One region of the Rhodoferax sp. BAB1 genome, then DNA from elsewhere that is predicted to be linked to it. Evidence: riboswitches for the same ligand, from Rfam matches in the RefSeq annotation. Region 1 holds a riboswitch; the other holds the start of a gene.
What was found. A riboswitch is a leader RNA that binds a small molecule or an ion and turns the genes downstream of it on or off. The one in region 1 is predicted to bind thiamine pyrophosphate.
Positions count from the first base shown of each region.

Region 2: linked by a shared signal. The riboswitch ahead of thiC (phosphomethylpyrimidine synthase ThiC) and the one ahead of HTY51_RS10725 (long-chain fatty acid--CoA ligase) in region 1 are both predicted to bind thiamine pyrophosphate.

Region 1 is NZ_CP054424.1:2,226,414-2,233,235, forward strand. Features, by position in the region: gene HTY51_RS10720 (acyl-CoA reductase) at 1-450, opposite strand, end outside; gene HTY51_RS10725 (long-chain fatty acid--CoA ligase) at 447-1,553, opposite strand; TPP riboswitch at 1,611-1,742, opposite strand; gene HTY51_RS10730 (ANTAR domain-containing response regulator) at 1,806-2,450, shown strand; gene HTY51_RS10735 (CmpA/NrtA family ABC transporter substrate-binding protein) at 2,769-4,013, shown strand; gene ntrB (nitrate ABC transporter permease) at 4,035-4,943, shown strand; gene HTY51_RS10745 (ABC transporter ATP-binding protein) at 4,954-5,790, shown strand; gene HTY51_RS10750 (nitrate/nitrite transporter) at 6,098-6,822, shown strand, end outside.
Region 2 is NZ_CP054424.1:37,026-43,847, forward strand. Features, by position in the region: gene HTY51_RS00180 (HPP family protein) at 1-327, opposite strand, end outside; gene HTY51_RS00185 (MBL fold metallo-hydrolase) at 376-1,458, opposite strand; gene HTY51_RS00190 (MerR family DNA-binding transcriptional regulator) at 1,572-1,973, shown strand; gene HTY51_RS00195 (isovaleryl-CoA dehydrogenase) at 2,009-3,187, shown strand; gene can (carbonate dehydratase) at 3,235-3,894, shown strand; TPP riboswitch at 3,993-4,092, shown strand; gene thiC (phosphomethylpyrimidine synthase ThiC) at 4,207-6,093, shown strand; gene HTY51_RS00210 (acetyl-CoA C-acyltransferase) at 6,178-6,822, shown strand, end outside.

The DNA.
Region 1 (6,822 bases):
CTCGGGGCCGAGCGCGCGCGCCATGCCGCCCTTGGCGCGCGGCTGGAATTCGTCGAGCAGCTTGGGGTTGCTGAAGTCCTCGGCCACGAAACGCTGCAGCTGCGGCGCACGAAAGGTCTTGAGGTAGGCGTTGAGGCCCAAACGCACCATCTCGGCGTCGAAGCCACTGATGCGCGGCAGCAGCAGCTCCAGTTCCAGACGATAAGGGTCGGCGGGATTGAGCAGGCGCTCGATGGCGCGGTCGATGGCCGCGATGATCTGCGACACCGGCATGGACTTGAGCTGCGTGCGCCCCTGGTTACGCACGTGTGCGGCCAGCGTGTGCAGCTGGGCCGGCGTGAGCTGCGGCACGACCACATCGACCTGCTGTGCCCCTGCGCCAAAGCTCAACGTGTGCCACTGCACCTCGCTGGACTTCAGGCCCGGCAGATAACCGGCGGTGACTTTCATGCCCGTGCAGCTTTCAAAAACTCATCCACCGCCAGCGAGCAGCCCTTGGCCTGCGCACCCTGGGCGCGGCCCAGCAGCAGGAAACCGCCGTCCACCGCCACGCCCACGTCCTCGGTGAGGATGGTGATGACGGAGTTGAAGTTGCCCAGGTCCGTGTGGGCCAGGATGCCGCGCTCACCCCGAGGCATCTCCTGCCCGGTGAGCGGGTCCAGCACGCGCGTGCGGATCCAGTGCGGACCGGACTTGAGGGCCGGCAGCGTGGCATTGCCCGCGTCGTAGAACTGGGTGCTGAGCTCCGTCATGCCATACATATTGATGCAGGCGCTGCGCGGCACGCAGAAGGTCGATGCGAGCGCGTCGTAGAACGCGTCCATCTCCATCTCACGCGACTGGCCCTTGAAACCGCCGGTATCGAGCAGGCGGCTGCCGGCCGGCAATTTGAATTGCAGGCCGCGCGCCTGCAGTGCATCCATCAGGTGGACGAAGCTGTAGCTCGCGCCCAGCAGGGCGAAGGGCTCACCGCTGGCCTGCACCTGCGCCAGCGTGGCGCAGAGTGCGTCCACCTGCAGGCCCTCGGTGTCCAGGTAATAACGGCTCTCGGGTGTGCCGAAGTTGTGCAGGGCCAGCGCCAGGTAATGCGCCAGCGAGGAGTTGGGCATCAGCTGTTCGCTGGGGAAGAGGAGCCCCATGCGCATGCGGTCCTGCCCGCCCATGAAGCGCTGGCGGAAGTTCAGTGTCATGGACAGGTCGTACACCTGCAGATGCGGGTGGTAGTGCCGGCCCTTGACGTCGCCGCGCGTGGTGCCGCTGGTCATGAAAACGCGCTCGCAGGCCGCGGGCGGCGTGCAACTCAGCGTCAGGTCCTTGAAGCCGTTGATGGGCACGGCCGGAATGTCGCGCCAGTGTTTCACCGTGCGCGGCGTGCGGCCACGCTGCTGGCAGAACTTCTGGAAGGCAGCGTTGTGCCGGAACTGGTGGGTGAAGAGGCGCAGGGCCAGGGCATTGAACGCATCTTCGCCCGCATCGGCCTGGGCGATGAAGGCCAGCAGATCGGGAACGATGTCCGATGCTGGTTGCGACGATGGGTGTACGGACTCTGCCACGATAGCCTTTCCTGGTGTGCTTCGCACGTTGCTCCGAAAGGTGTGGCGGGGCCGGGGGGCCTGGCAAACAGCTCTTCTTACGTCGGCATGATCCGAGTCAAGTTCACGGGTTCGGTATCAGGGCCTGTCAAAGACAAACCTCACCATCTCAGCCCTCCACTTGCGCGGACGACACCCCGGAGCAGGGATAATTCTATGCCAAGCGGCAAACCTGCCGCCGTGTTTAGGCGTATTTCTTGCAAGCTGATCGATATGAATGAAGCCCTGCGCATCGTGGTGGTGACCTCGGATCTGGGGACGGGTGACTCCGGGGATGAGGACGCCGTGCAGCAGGCCGAGCGTTCGCGCAGCCTGCGCATCGGCCTGCTGGAAAGCGGCTTCAACCTCATCGCCTCGCTGCCGGCCGACGTCTTCCTCAACGAACGCCTGGCGCAGCTACAACCCGACCTGGTGATCGTCGATGCCGAGAGCGACGCGCGCGACGCGCTCGAGCACGTGGTGATGGCCACGCGCGATGCGCCGCGTCCCATCGTCATGTTCACCAACGACCAGGACACCTCGCACGTGCGCGCCGCCGTGGCCGCGGGCGTGACGGCCTACATCGTGGCCGGCCTCTCGGCCGAACGCATCCGCCCCATCCTGGACGTGGCCCTGGCGCGTTTCCAGCACGAGCAGGCCCTGCGTCAGGAACTGGCCGTGACCCGCAACGAGCTCGACGAGCTCAGCGCCGAGCTCAAGGACCGCAAGACCATCGACCGCGCCAAGGGCCTGCTCATGCAGCGCCAGGGCCTGAGCGAACAGGCCGCGTACGAGAAGCTGCGCAAGACCGCCATGGACAAGGGCATGAAACTGGCCGAGGTCGCCCAGCGCATGCTGGACGTGGCCGAACTGCTCTGAACCGGGACGGCCGTCTTCTTTTGGTGCGCCGCACCATTCCAGAGCGGCTCACCCCGGATGGCCGGCCCTTCAAACAAAACCCCATGAAATCAATGACTTGCAGCCTGGCCAGGCACGCCAAGTCACCCCTCCCCAGGCTGGCACGTCCTTTGCTTAAGTCTAGATAAGACCACTGAGGTCAAACGGTCAAGCATCCAACGGCGGGTGCAACAACCGATCCGGACAAAGGCGTCCCCACAGAGCAGGCAGCGTCATGCAGACGCGCCAGCAACGTGAGGACGCCTTTTTTGTTTCTCTCGTCAACTCTAGGAGCTAGCCATGCCTGATCTTCTGAACGCCAAACTCAGCCGCCGCGCCGTGCTGCAAACCGCTGCCGTCGGTGCCGTCGGCATCGACCCCGCCCTGCGCGCCGCCGTCTACGCCGCCGGCTCGGACGCGCCCGAAAAAAAGGAAGTGAAGATCGGCTTCATCCCGCTGACCGACTGCGCCAGCGTGGTCATGGCCGCCGAACTGGGCCTGGACCAGAAATACGGCGTCAAGATCATCCCCAGCAAGGAAGCCAGCTGGGCCGGTGTACGCGACAAGCTGGTCAACGGTGAACTCGACATGGCCCACGTGCTCTACGGCCTGATCTACGGCGTGCACCTGGGCACGGCCGGCCCCAAGAAGGACATGGCCGTGCTCATGGCCCTGAACAACAACGGCCAGGCCATCACCCTGTCCAAGGCCCTGGCCGACAAGGGTGCGGTGGATGGCCCCTCGCTGGCCAAGTTCATGGCGGCCAACAAGCGCGAATACACCTTCGCCGGCACCTTCCCCACCGGCACCCACGCCATGTGGATGCACTACTGGCTGGCTGCCGCCGGCATCAACCCGCTCTCCGGCGCCAAGCTCATCACCGTGCCGCCGCCCCAGATGGTGGCGAACATGCGCGTGGGCAATATGGACGGTTTCTGCGTGGGCGAGCCCTGGAACCACCGCGCCATCATGGACGGCATCGGCGTCACCGCCAACACGACGCAGGATATCTGGAAGGATCACCCCGAAAAGGTGCTGGGCACCACGGCCGAATTCACCAAGAAGTACCCCAACACCACCCGCGCCGTCATGATGGCCGTGCTCGAAGCCGGCAAATGGATCGACGCCGGGCTGTCCAACAAGATGAAGATGGCCGAGGTCGTGGCGCAGAAGTCCTACATCAACACCAGCGTGGACGCGATCAACCAGCGCATCCTGGGCCGTTACCAGAACGGCATGGGCAAGACCTGGGACGACCCCAACCACATGAAGTTCTTCAACGACGGCGCGGTGAACTTTCCCTACCTCTCCGACGGCATGTGGTTCCTGACGCAGCACAAGCGCTGGGGCCTGCTCAAAGACCACCCGGACTACCTGGGCGTGGCCAAGCAGATCAACCAGATCGACCTGTACAAGCAGGTGGCTTCGGCCCTGAAGGTGTCGGTGCCCAAGGATGTCATGCGCACCAGCAAGCTGATCGACGGCGTGGTCTGGGACGGCAAGGACCCGAAGAAGTACGCCGACGGTTTCAAGATCAAGGCCTGAGGGCCGGCAAAGGAAAGCATCATGGTCAGCGCCGTGTTTCACACCCCCCTGGAACGGGCCACCCCCGTTCCCCTCCCGCCCACTGGCGGGAAAAAGGCCGCGACCCCGGCAGCCCCCGCTGTGGAGGCGGTCAAGACGCCGGGCTACGACTGGCGCGGCCTGTGGCTGCGCGTGATCCCCCCGGTGCTGGGCCTGGCCCTGCTGGTGGGCATCTGGGCGCTGGTGGCCATCACCAGCAACAGCAGCATCCCCAGCCCGGCCGAGACCTTCAAGCAGGCGCTCGACGTGTTCAGCGATCCCTTCTACCGCAAGGGACCGAACGACCAGGGCGTGGGCTGGAACGTGCTGATGTCCCTCGAGCGTGTCGCCCTGGGCTTCGGCCTGGCGGCCGCGGTGGGCATCCCGGCCGGTTTCATGATCGGGCGCTTCACCTTCCTGAGCCGCATGTTCAACCCGCTGATCAGCCTGCTGCGCCCGGTCTCGCCCCTGGCCTGGCTGCCCATCGGCCTGCTGGTCTTCAAGGGCGCCAACCCGGCGGCCATCTGGACCATCTTCATCTGCTCGATCTGGCCCATGATCATCAACACCGCGGTGGGCGTGCAGCGTGTGCCGCAGGACTACATGAACGTGGCGCGTGTGCTGCAGCTCTCGGAATGGAAGATCGTCACCAAGATCCTCTTCCCCGCCGTGCTGCCCTACATGCTGACCGGCGTGCGCCTGGCGGTGGGCACGGCCTGGCTGGTGATCGTCGCGGCCGAGATGCTGACCGGCGGCGTGGGCATCGGGTTCTGGGTCTGGGACGAGTGGAACAACCTCAACGTCAAGAACATCATCATCGCCATCTTCGTGATCGGCATCGTCGGCCTGGTGCTGGAGTTCGCGCTGATCAAGCTGGCCACCGCCTTCACCTTCGAAGAAGTCAAGAACTGAGGAGTCCGCCATGAACGAATCACTGAGCACCAAGTACATCGAAGTCCAGGGCGTCGAGCAGACCTTCAAGACCGCCAAGGGCTCCTTCCCTGCGCTGCGCGACATCAACCTCACGGTCGCCAAGGGCGAGTTCGTGGCGCTGATCGGTCACTCGGGCTGTGGCAAGTCCACCCTGCTCAACCTGATCGCCGGCCTGACCACCCCCACCAACGGCACCCTGCTGTGCGCCAACCGCGAAATCTCGGGCCCCGGCCCCGAGCGCGCCGTGGTGTTCCAGAACCATTCGCTGCTGCCCTGGCTGACCTGCTACGAGAACGTCTACCTCGCCGTGGAACGCGTCTTCGGCGCCGGCAGCAAGAGCACGGGCGCCGCCGCCGAGAACAAGGCCCAGCTCAAGGCCCGCACCGAAGCCGCCCTGGCCCTGGTGGGCCTGACACCCGCGGCACAAAAGCGCCCCGGCGAGATCTCGGGCGGCATGAAACAGCGCGTGGGCATCGCCCGCGCCCTCTCCATGGAACCCCAGGTGCTGCTGATGGACGAACCCTTCGGCGCCCTGGATGCGCTCACCCGCGCCAAGCTGCAGGACGAGTTGCTGGAGATCGTGGCGCGCACGAAAAGCACCGTGGTCATGGTCACGCACGATGTGGACGAGGCCGTGCTGCTGAGCGACAAGATCGTGATGATGACCAACGGACCCGCCGCCACCATCGGCGAAGTGCTGGCCGTGGACCTGCCGCGTCCGCGCAAGCGTGTGGAGCTGGCCGAAGACCCGCGTTACATCAACTACCGCAAGGCCGTGATCGACTTCCTCTACACGCGCCAGGCGCACGTGGAAAAAGCGGCTTGAATTAAGTACACCCCCGTGCCGCGCCTGAGCGCGGCCCCACCCTCAAGGGGGCGACACCAGCGGCCCGGCGAAGCCGGTTCCGCGGTGTCCCTGGGTTGGAAACCGGGCACAGCGGCTGTCGAGATGACCGCCCCAAGTCCGGGCGCAGATATTGCTTGCACTGAGATGAACAGGCCAAAGCCGGCTTGAAATCCCGCATTCGGTGCAAAGACGCACCGGATCGTTCCAGACGAAGGCGTCCACACGTGCGCAGCCCTGCTGCCATGCACGTGTCGACGCCTTTTTTGTTGGCCCACGGACAAGCACGATGAACAGCTTTCGCAATTTCCTTCAGGCCGGCCACAGCCCCACGCTGCTGGCCTCCTTCGTGTATTTCACCTACTGCTGCGGCGTCTGGGTGACCAACGGCGCCATGGCGCCCTTCATCAAGGAATCGCTGCAGCTCAGCCCCGCGCAGATCGGGCTGATGCTCTCCATCCCCATCTTTGCCGGCGCGCTCATGCGTTTCCCGCTGGGCATCCTGGCCCAGTACATCGGGCGCAAGAACGCCACCCTGGTGGAAATGGGCGGCATCGCCATCGCCCTGCTCTTTGGCTACTTCTTCGTCGAGTCCTTCAACGACCTGCTGGCCATGGGTGTGCTGCTGGGCATTGCCGGCGCCAGCTTCGGTGTGGCGCTCTCGCTGGGCTCGGGTTCCTTCCCCGCGCGCTACAAGGGCCTGGCCATGGGCCTGGTGGGTGCGGGCAATGTAGGCACCTCGGTCTCGGCCCTGCTGGCGCCACAGCTGGCCCAGGCCTACGGCTGGAAAGCCGTCTACGGCCTGGCGGCGCTGGGCCTGCTGCTGCCCGTGCTGGTGATGGTCTTCATCGCGCGCGAGCCCGACGACGTGGACAAGCACGCCAGCTTTCGCGACCACATCGCCTGCCTGTTCGAAAAAGACGGCTGGGCCTTCAGCGTCATCTACGCCATCACCTTCGGTGGTTTCATCGGCCTGACCACCTTCCTGCCCAGCTACTACTACGACCAGTTCGG
Region 2 (6,822 bases), 1.6 Mb from region 1:
GGCCCCGGCGCCAGCAACACCGGCCGCCAGGCCGCCATGGCCCAGGGTGTGCGCGCACAGCACGCCGATCAGCGCCGAGACCAGGTTGCCGCCCAGGATGGACCAGGGCTGGGCCAGCGGGCTGGCCGGCACGGCAAAGAGCAGCACGGCCGAGGCGCCCATGGGGGCGATGAACCAGGGATTGAGTTCGCCCAGCGCCAGATGGCTGAGCCCTTCGCTGCCGAACAGGCCCAGGCCGGCGCCCAGGCAGCCCAGCCAGATCTCACGCCGGCTGACCGACAGCGGCGCGGGCCAGAAACTGCGCAGCCAGAGGAAGAGAGGATGCACACACACTCCTGCAAGCACCAAAACGGGGCATTGTAGGAGGGGCCGGTTTCAGGGAGTGGGATGGGGCGAGCTGAAGCGGTAAACCCCTTTGGCATCGCGCTGGCGTTGCAGCCGGCCTTCGAACCACAGGGCGTGCAGATGGGCCACGGCCTCGCCCATGGCGAAGGTGGTCTGGTGCAGGTCGAGCTTGCGCTTGAAGAGGATGGGCAGCACGTCGGCCGCGCTGCAGGGTTTCAAGGCGCAGGCTTCCATCACCTCGGCCAGGCGGTCGCGGTGATGTTCGTGCAGCTGCTCGATGCGCCGGTGCAGGCCGGTGAAGGGTTTGCCGTGCGAGGGCAGGGTCAGCGTGTCGGCCGGCAGGGCCTTGAACTTGTCGATGGACTGCAGGAAGAGCTTGAGCGCGTCGGCCTCGGGCTCCATGTCGAAGACGCTGACATTGGTGGAGATGCGCGGCAGCATCATGTCGCCGCCGATCAGCAGATTCAGCTCTTCGCAGTAGAGCGCGATGTGCTCGGGTGCATGGCCGTGGCCGCTGATGCAGCGCCAGCCGCGCCCGCCGATGGCCACCACGTCGCCTTCCATGAGCCGGCGGAACTGGCGCGGCACCGCCGGCACCAGGGTGGGGTAGTAGCTGGCGCGCTCGCGGATCTTGTCCATCGAGGCCGGGTCGCGCAGGCCGTGCGCGGCGAAAAAGAGGGCGGAACTGTCGCCGCCAAAGCCGTTGCTGCCGGAGGAGCCGATGCGCGCGAGGTTGTAGTCGGTGGCGCTCATCCACAGGCGGCAGGGGTGTTCGGGGGTGCTCCAGCGCGCGCACAGCCAGTCGGCCAGGCCGATGTGGTCCGGGTGCATGTGCGTGACGATGACACGCAGCAGGGGCAGGCCCTCGAAGCTGCCGGCAAACAGCTGCTCCCACTGGGCGCGGGCCTCGTCGCGGCTGATGCAGCAGTCCACCACGGTCCAGCCCTCGCGGCCGTCCAGTCTGTCGCGCAGCAGCCAGAGGTTGATGTGGTCCAGCGCAAAGGGCAGGGCCATGCGGATCCAGCGCACGCCGGGGGCCAGCTCGATGGTCTGGCCGGGCTCGGGCAGGGCTTCGCCCAGGGGGTAGTGCAGCTGGCGTTCGAGTTCGTTCATGGGCGGTGTGAATTGCGACATAATTGACGTTTACGTAAACGTCAACTGGCATCCGGCATTCTAGGCGCGCCCATGGCGCCACCTTGTCGCCTTTGTTTTCACCACCACCGACCATGGCAACGACCTACAGCATCAGCGATCTGGCCCGGGAGTTCGACCTGACCACGCGTGCCATGCGCTTCTACGAAGACATGGGCCTGCTGCAGCCCGAGCGCAGCGGGCCGGGCGGGCGCATCCGCGTCTACAGCGGGCGCGACCGCACCCGCCTCAAGCTCACCCTTCGCGCCAAGCGCCTGGGCCTGAGCCTGAGCGAGGCCAAAGAGATCATCGACATGTACGACAGCCCGCGCGACACCGGGCTGCAGCTCAAGAAATTCCTCGACGTGCTGGCTGCACATCGCGGTCAGGTCGAGGAGCAGATGGCCGACCTGCAGGCCAACCTGGACGAGATCAAGGCGCACCAGCGCGAGGCCCGTGCCTTGCTGGCCAAGCTGGACAAGAAAAACGGCAAGTAGCCACAACACCATCCAAAGAATCCACGGAGACCCGCATGAACCTGCCCGGACTCAACTTCCAGCTCGGCGAAGACATCGACGCCCTGCGCGATGCAGTACGCGAATTCGCCGAGGCCGAAATCGCCCCGCGCGCGGCCGAGATCGACCGCAACGACCAGTTCCCCATGGACCTGTGGCGCAAGATGGGGGACCTGGGTGTGCTGGGCATCACCGTCGGCGAGGAATACGGCGGCGCCAATATGGGCTACCTGGCCCACATGATCGCCATGGAAGAGATCAGCCGCGCCAGCGCCTCGGTGGGCCTGAGCTACGGCGCGCACAGCAACCTCTGCGTGAACCAGATCAAGCGCAACGGCAACGAGGCGCAGCGCAAAAAGTACCTGCCCAAGCTGATCAGTGGCGAGCACGTGGGCGCGCTGGCCATGAGCGAGCCGGGTGCCGGCAGCGATGTGCTCAGCATGAAGCTGAAGGCGGAGGACAAGGGTGGCTACTACCTGCTCAACGGCAGCAAGTTCTGGATCACCAACGGACCCGACGCCGACACCCTGGTGGTCTACGCCAAGACCGAACCCGAACTCGGCGCGCGTGGTGTCACGGCCTTCCTGATCGAGAAGGGCATGAAGGGCTTTTCCATCGCGCAGAAACTCGACAAGCTGGGCATGCGCGGCTCGCACACCGGTGAGCTGGTGTTTAGAGATGTGGAAGTGCCGGCCGAGAACGTGCTGGGCACGCTCAACGGCGGCGCCAGGGTGCTGATGAGTGGCCTGGACTACGAGCGCGCCGTGCTCACCGGCGGGCCGCTGGGCATCATGCAGGCCGTGATGGACAACGTCATTCCCTACATCCACGACCGCAAGCAGTTCGGCCAGAGCATCGGCGAGTTCCAGCTGATCCAGGGCAAGGTGGCCGACATGTACACCGTGCTGCAGGCCGGCCGCTCCTTCGCCTACACCGTGGCCAAGAACCTGGACCTGCTGGGCGCCGAGCACGTGCGCCAGGTGCGCAAGGACTGCGCCTCGGTCATCCTGTGGACCGCCGAGAAAGCCACCTGGATGGCCGGCGAGGGCGTGCAGATCTATGGCGGCAACGGCTACATCAACGACTACCCCCTGGGCCGCCTGTGGCGCGACGCCAAGCTCTACGAGATCGGCGCCGGCACCAGCGAGATTCGCCGCATGCTGATCGGCCGGGAATTGTTTGCCGAGACGATGTAAAGCCCAACGCCTTGCAGGCCCTTCCCAACTGAGGTGAAAATAGGCGCATGAGCAAGACCCTCGACGACCTGTTTGCCCACAACCGCGCCTGGGCCGCGCAGATGGAGCGCGAGCGCCCCGGTTTCTTCACCAGCCTGAAGTCGCAGCAGCGCCCCAAGTACATGTGGATCGGCTGTTCCGACAGCCGCGTGCCGGCCAACCAGATCACCGGCCTGGAGCCGGGCGAGGTCTTCGTGCACCGCAACGTGGCCAATGTGGTGGTGCACTCTGACCTGAACGCCCTGTCCACCGTGCAGTTCGCCGTGGAGCGGCTCAAGGTGGAGCATGTGATGGTGGTGGGCCACTACGGCTGCTCGGGCGTGCAGGCGGCGCTGGAAGGCGCGCGCATCGGCCTGGCCGACAACTGGCTGCGCCACATCATGGACGTGCGCGACCGCCATCGCGATCTGCTCGACGCCATCCCCGAGTCGAACCGGCATGATGCGCTGGTCGAGCTCAACGCCATCGAGCAGGTCGTCAACGTGGCGCAGAGCACGGTGCTGCTGGACGCCTGGGCGCGCAACCAGAGTGTCACCCTGCACGCCTGGGTCTACGGCGTACACGACGGTCTGCTGAAAGACCTGCAGATGACGGTCGACGGCCAGGAGGCGCTGGAGCCCCTGTACCGCCAGGCCATTGCCGGCGTGGCGCAGACCAAACGCGGCTGAACGCCGGCGCCTCCCCGGCCCGGCGCATCACCCCGCGCGACGTGGCGCCCAAAATTGACCCCGGTCATGTCCCGGCCGGCGCCGGTTCGGCTACATTCCGTCTTGCCCGGGGTGCGCACGTGATGCGCTGAGACGGTTGTCCGAACCCGCGAACTTGATCCGGTTAATACCGGCGTAAGAAGAGCCTGACCTGCAGTCCGCGCCCGCGTGTCCTGCCGCGTCTGTTTCCCCTTGCTGGCCCCGTGCCGTCTTCCGGTTCGCGTTCTGTGAACCTCCTTCGGAGCAAAACCTTTTGTTTCAAGGAGATCCACAGTGAACGCACCCGACAAACTTCATCAGTTCATCACCCTCACGCGCGAGCCCCTGCCGGCTTCCCGCAAGATTTACGTGCCCGGCACCCGGCCCGATCTGCGTGTTCCCATGCGCGAGATCACGCAGAGCAACGGCGAGCAGGTGCTGGTGTACGACACCTCCGGCCCCTACACCGACCCGCAGGCCGACATCGACGTGCGTCGCGGCCTGCCCGCACTGCGCCAGGGCTGGATCGAGGCCCGTGGCGACACCGAGGCCTACGCTGGCCGCGCGCGCGTGGCGCTGGACGATGGCGTGAAGGGCGCCGAAGCCGACGCCCTGGCCGCCTTGCGCGCCCAGGCCGCCGGCCTGCAGCGCACGCCGCGCCGCGCCAGGGCGGGCGCCAACGTGAGCCAGATGCACTATGCACGCCGCGGCATCGTCACGCCCGAGATGGAGTACGTGGCCCTGCGCGAGAACCAGCAGCGCGAGTGGACGGCACAGTACCTGAACAGCCCCGAGCGCGAGTTGCGTCTGGCGGGTAACAGCTTTGGTGCGGCCATCCCGAAGGTGGTGACGCCCGAGTTCGTGCGCGACGAAGTGGCGCGCGGGCGTGCCATCATCCCGGCCAACATCAACCACCCCGAGCTGGAGCCCATGGTCATCGGCCGTAATTTCCTGGTCAAGATCAATGCCAACATCGGCAATTCGGCGGTCACCTCCAGCATCGAGGAAGAGGTGGAGAAGCTGGTCTGGTCCACGCGCTGGGGCGCGGACACGGTGATGGACCTGTCCACCGGCAGGAACATCCACACCACACGCGACTGGATCCTACGCAATTCGCCCGTGCCCATCGGCACCGTGCCCATCTACCAGGCGCTCGAGAAGGTGGGCGGCGTGGCAGAAGACCTGACGTGGGACATCTTCCGCGACACACTGATCGAGCAGGCCGAGCAGGGGGTGGACTACTTCACCATCCACGCCGGCGTGCGCCTGCCCTTCATCCACCTCACGGCGAACCGGGTCACGGGCATCGTCTCGCGCGGCGGCTCCATCCTGGCCAAGTGGTGCATCGCGCATCACCAGGAGAATTTCCTCTACACGCACTTCGAGGAGATCTGCGCCATCATGAAGGCCTATGACGTGAGCTTCTCGCTGGGCGACGGTCTGCGTCCCGGCTCCGGTGCCGACGCCAACGACGAGGCCCAGTTCGCCGAGCTGCGCACCCTGGGTGAGCTCACGCAGATCGCCTGGAAACACGATGTGCAGACCATGATCGAAGGCCCGGGCCACGTGCCCATGCACATGGTGCAGGCCAACATGACCGAGCAGCTCAAGCACTGCGGCGAGGCGCCGTTCTACACCCTGGGCCCGCTGACCACGGACATCGCACCGGGCTACGACCACATCACCAGCGGTATCGGCGCGGCCATGATCGGCTGGTTCGGCACCGCCATGCTGTGTTACGTGACGCCCAAGGAGCACCTGGGCCTGCCCGATCGTCATGACGTGAAGACCGGCATCATCACCTACAAGATTGCCGCGCACGCAGCCGACGTGGCGAAAGGCCACCCGGGGGCGCGGGCCCGGGACGATGCGCTGTCCAGGGCGCGTTTCGAGTTCCGCTGGATGGACCAGTTCAACCTCTCGCTGGATCCGGATACCGCGCGCAACTTCCACGACGAGACGCTCCCGAAGGACGCGGCCAAGGTGGCGCACTTCTGCTCCATGTGCGGCCCCAAGTTCTGCTCCATGAAGATCACGCAGGAGGTGCGCGATTACGCGAAAACCCAGGGTCTGAGCGAGAGCCTGGCGCTGGACGCGGGCATGACGCAGAAATCTGCCGAGTTCCGGCGTGCGGGAGGCGAGATCTACCTGGCCGTCGACCGGGGGAACACCCCTACGTAGTCCTCCTGACCGCCGCGAAGCGCCCAGGGCGCGGGCCTTTCGCGGCAAAATGCGTGCATACGCATACTCTCTCAGGAGCACACCATGTCCGATCCCATCGTCATCGTCGGCGCCGCCCGTACCCCCATGGGGGCCTTCCAGGGCGACTTCTCTTCCCTCTCGGCCCATGACCTAGGTGGCGCGGCCATCCGCGCTGCCGTAGAGCGCGCCGGCATCAAGGCCGAACTCGTCAACGAGGTGCTGATGGGCAACTGCCTGATGGCCGGCCAGGGCCAGGCCCCGGCGCGCCAGGCCGGTTTCAAGGGCGGCCTGCCCAAGAGTGCGGGCGCGGTGACCCTGTCCAAGATGTGCGGCTCGGGCATGCGCGCGGCCATGTTCGCGCACGACATGCTGCATTCCGGCACGGCCGACGTGGTCGTCGCCGGCGGCATGGAGAGCATGACCAACGCGCCTTATCTGATGCTGAAGGGCCGCGGCGGCTACCGCATGGGCCACGACAAGATCTACGACCACATGATGCTCGACGGCCTGGAAGACGCCTACGAGGCCGGCCGCTCCATGGGCACCTTTGGCGAGGACTGCGCCGCCAAGTACAAGTTCACGCGCGAGCAGCAGGACCATTTCGCCAGCAGCAGCGTGCGCCGCGCGCAGGCTGCCATCCAGAACGGTGGTTTTGCGGCCGAGATCACGCCGGTGACCGTGAAGACCCGCGCCGGCGAGACCGTGGTC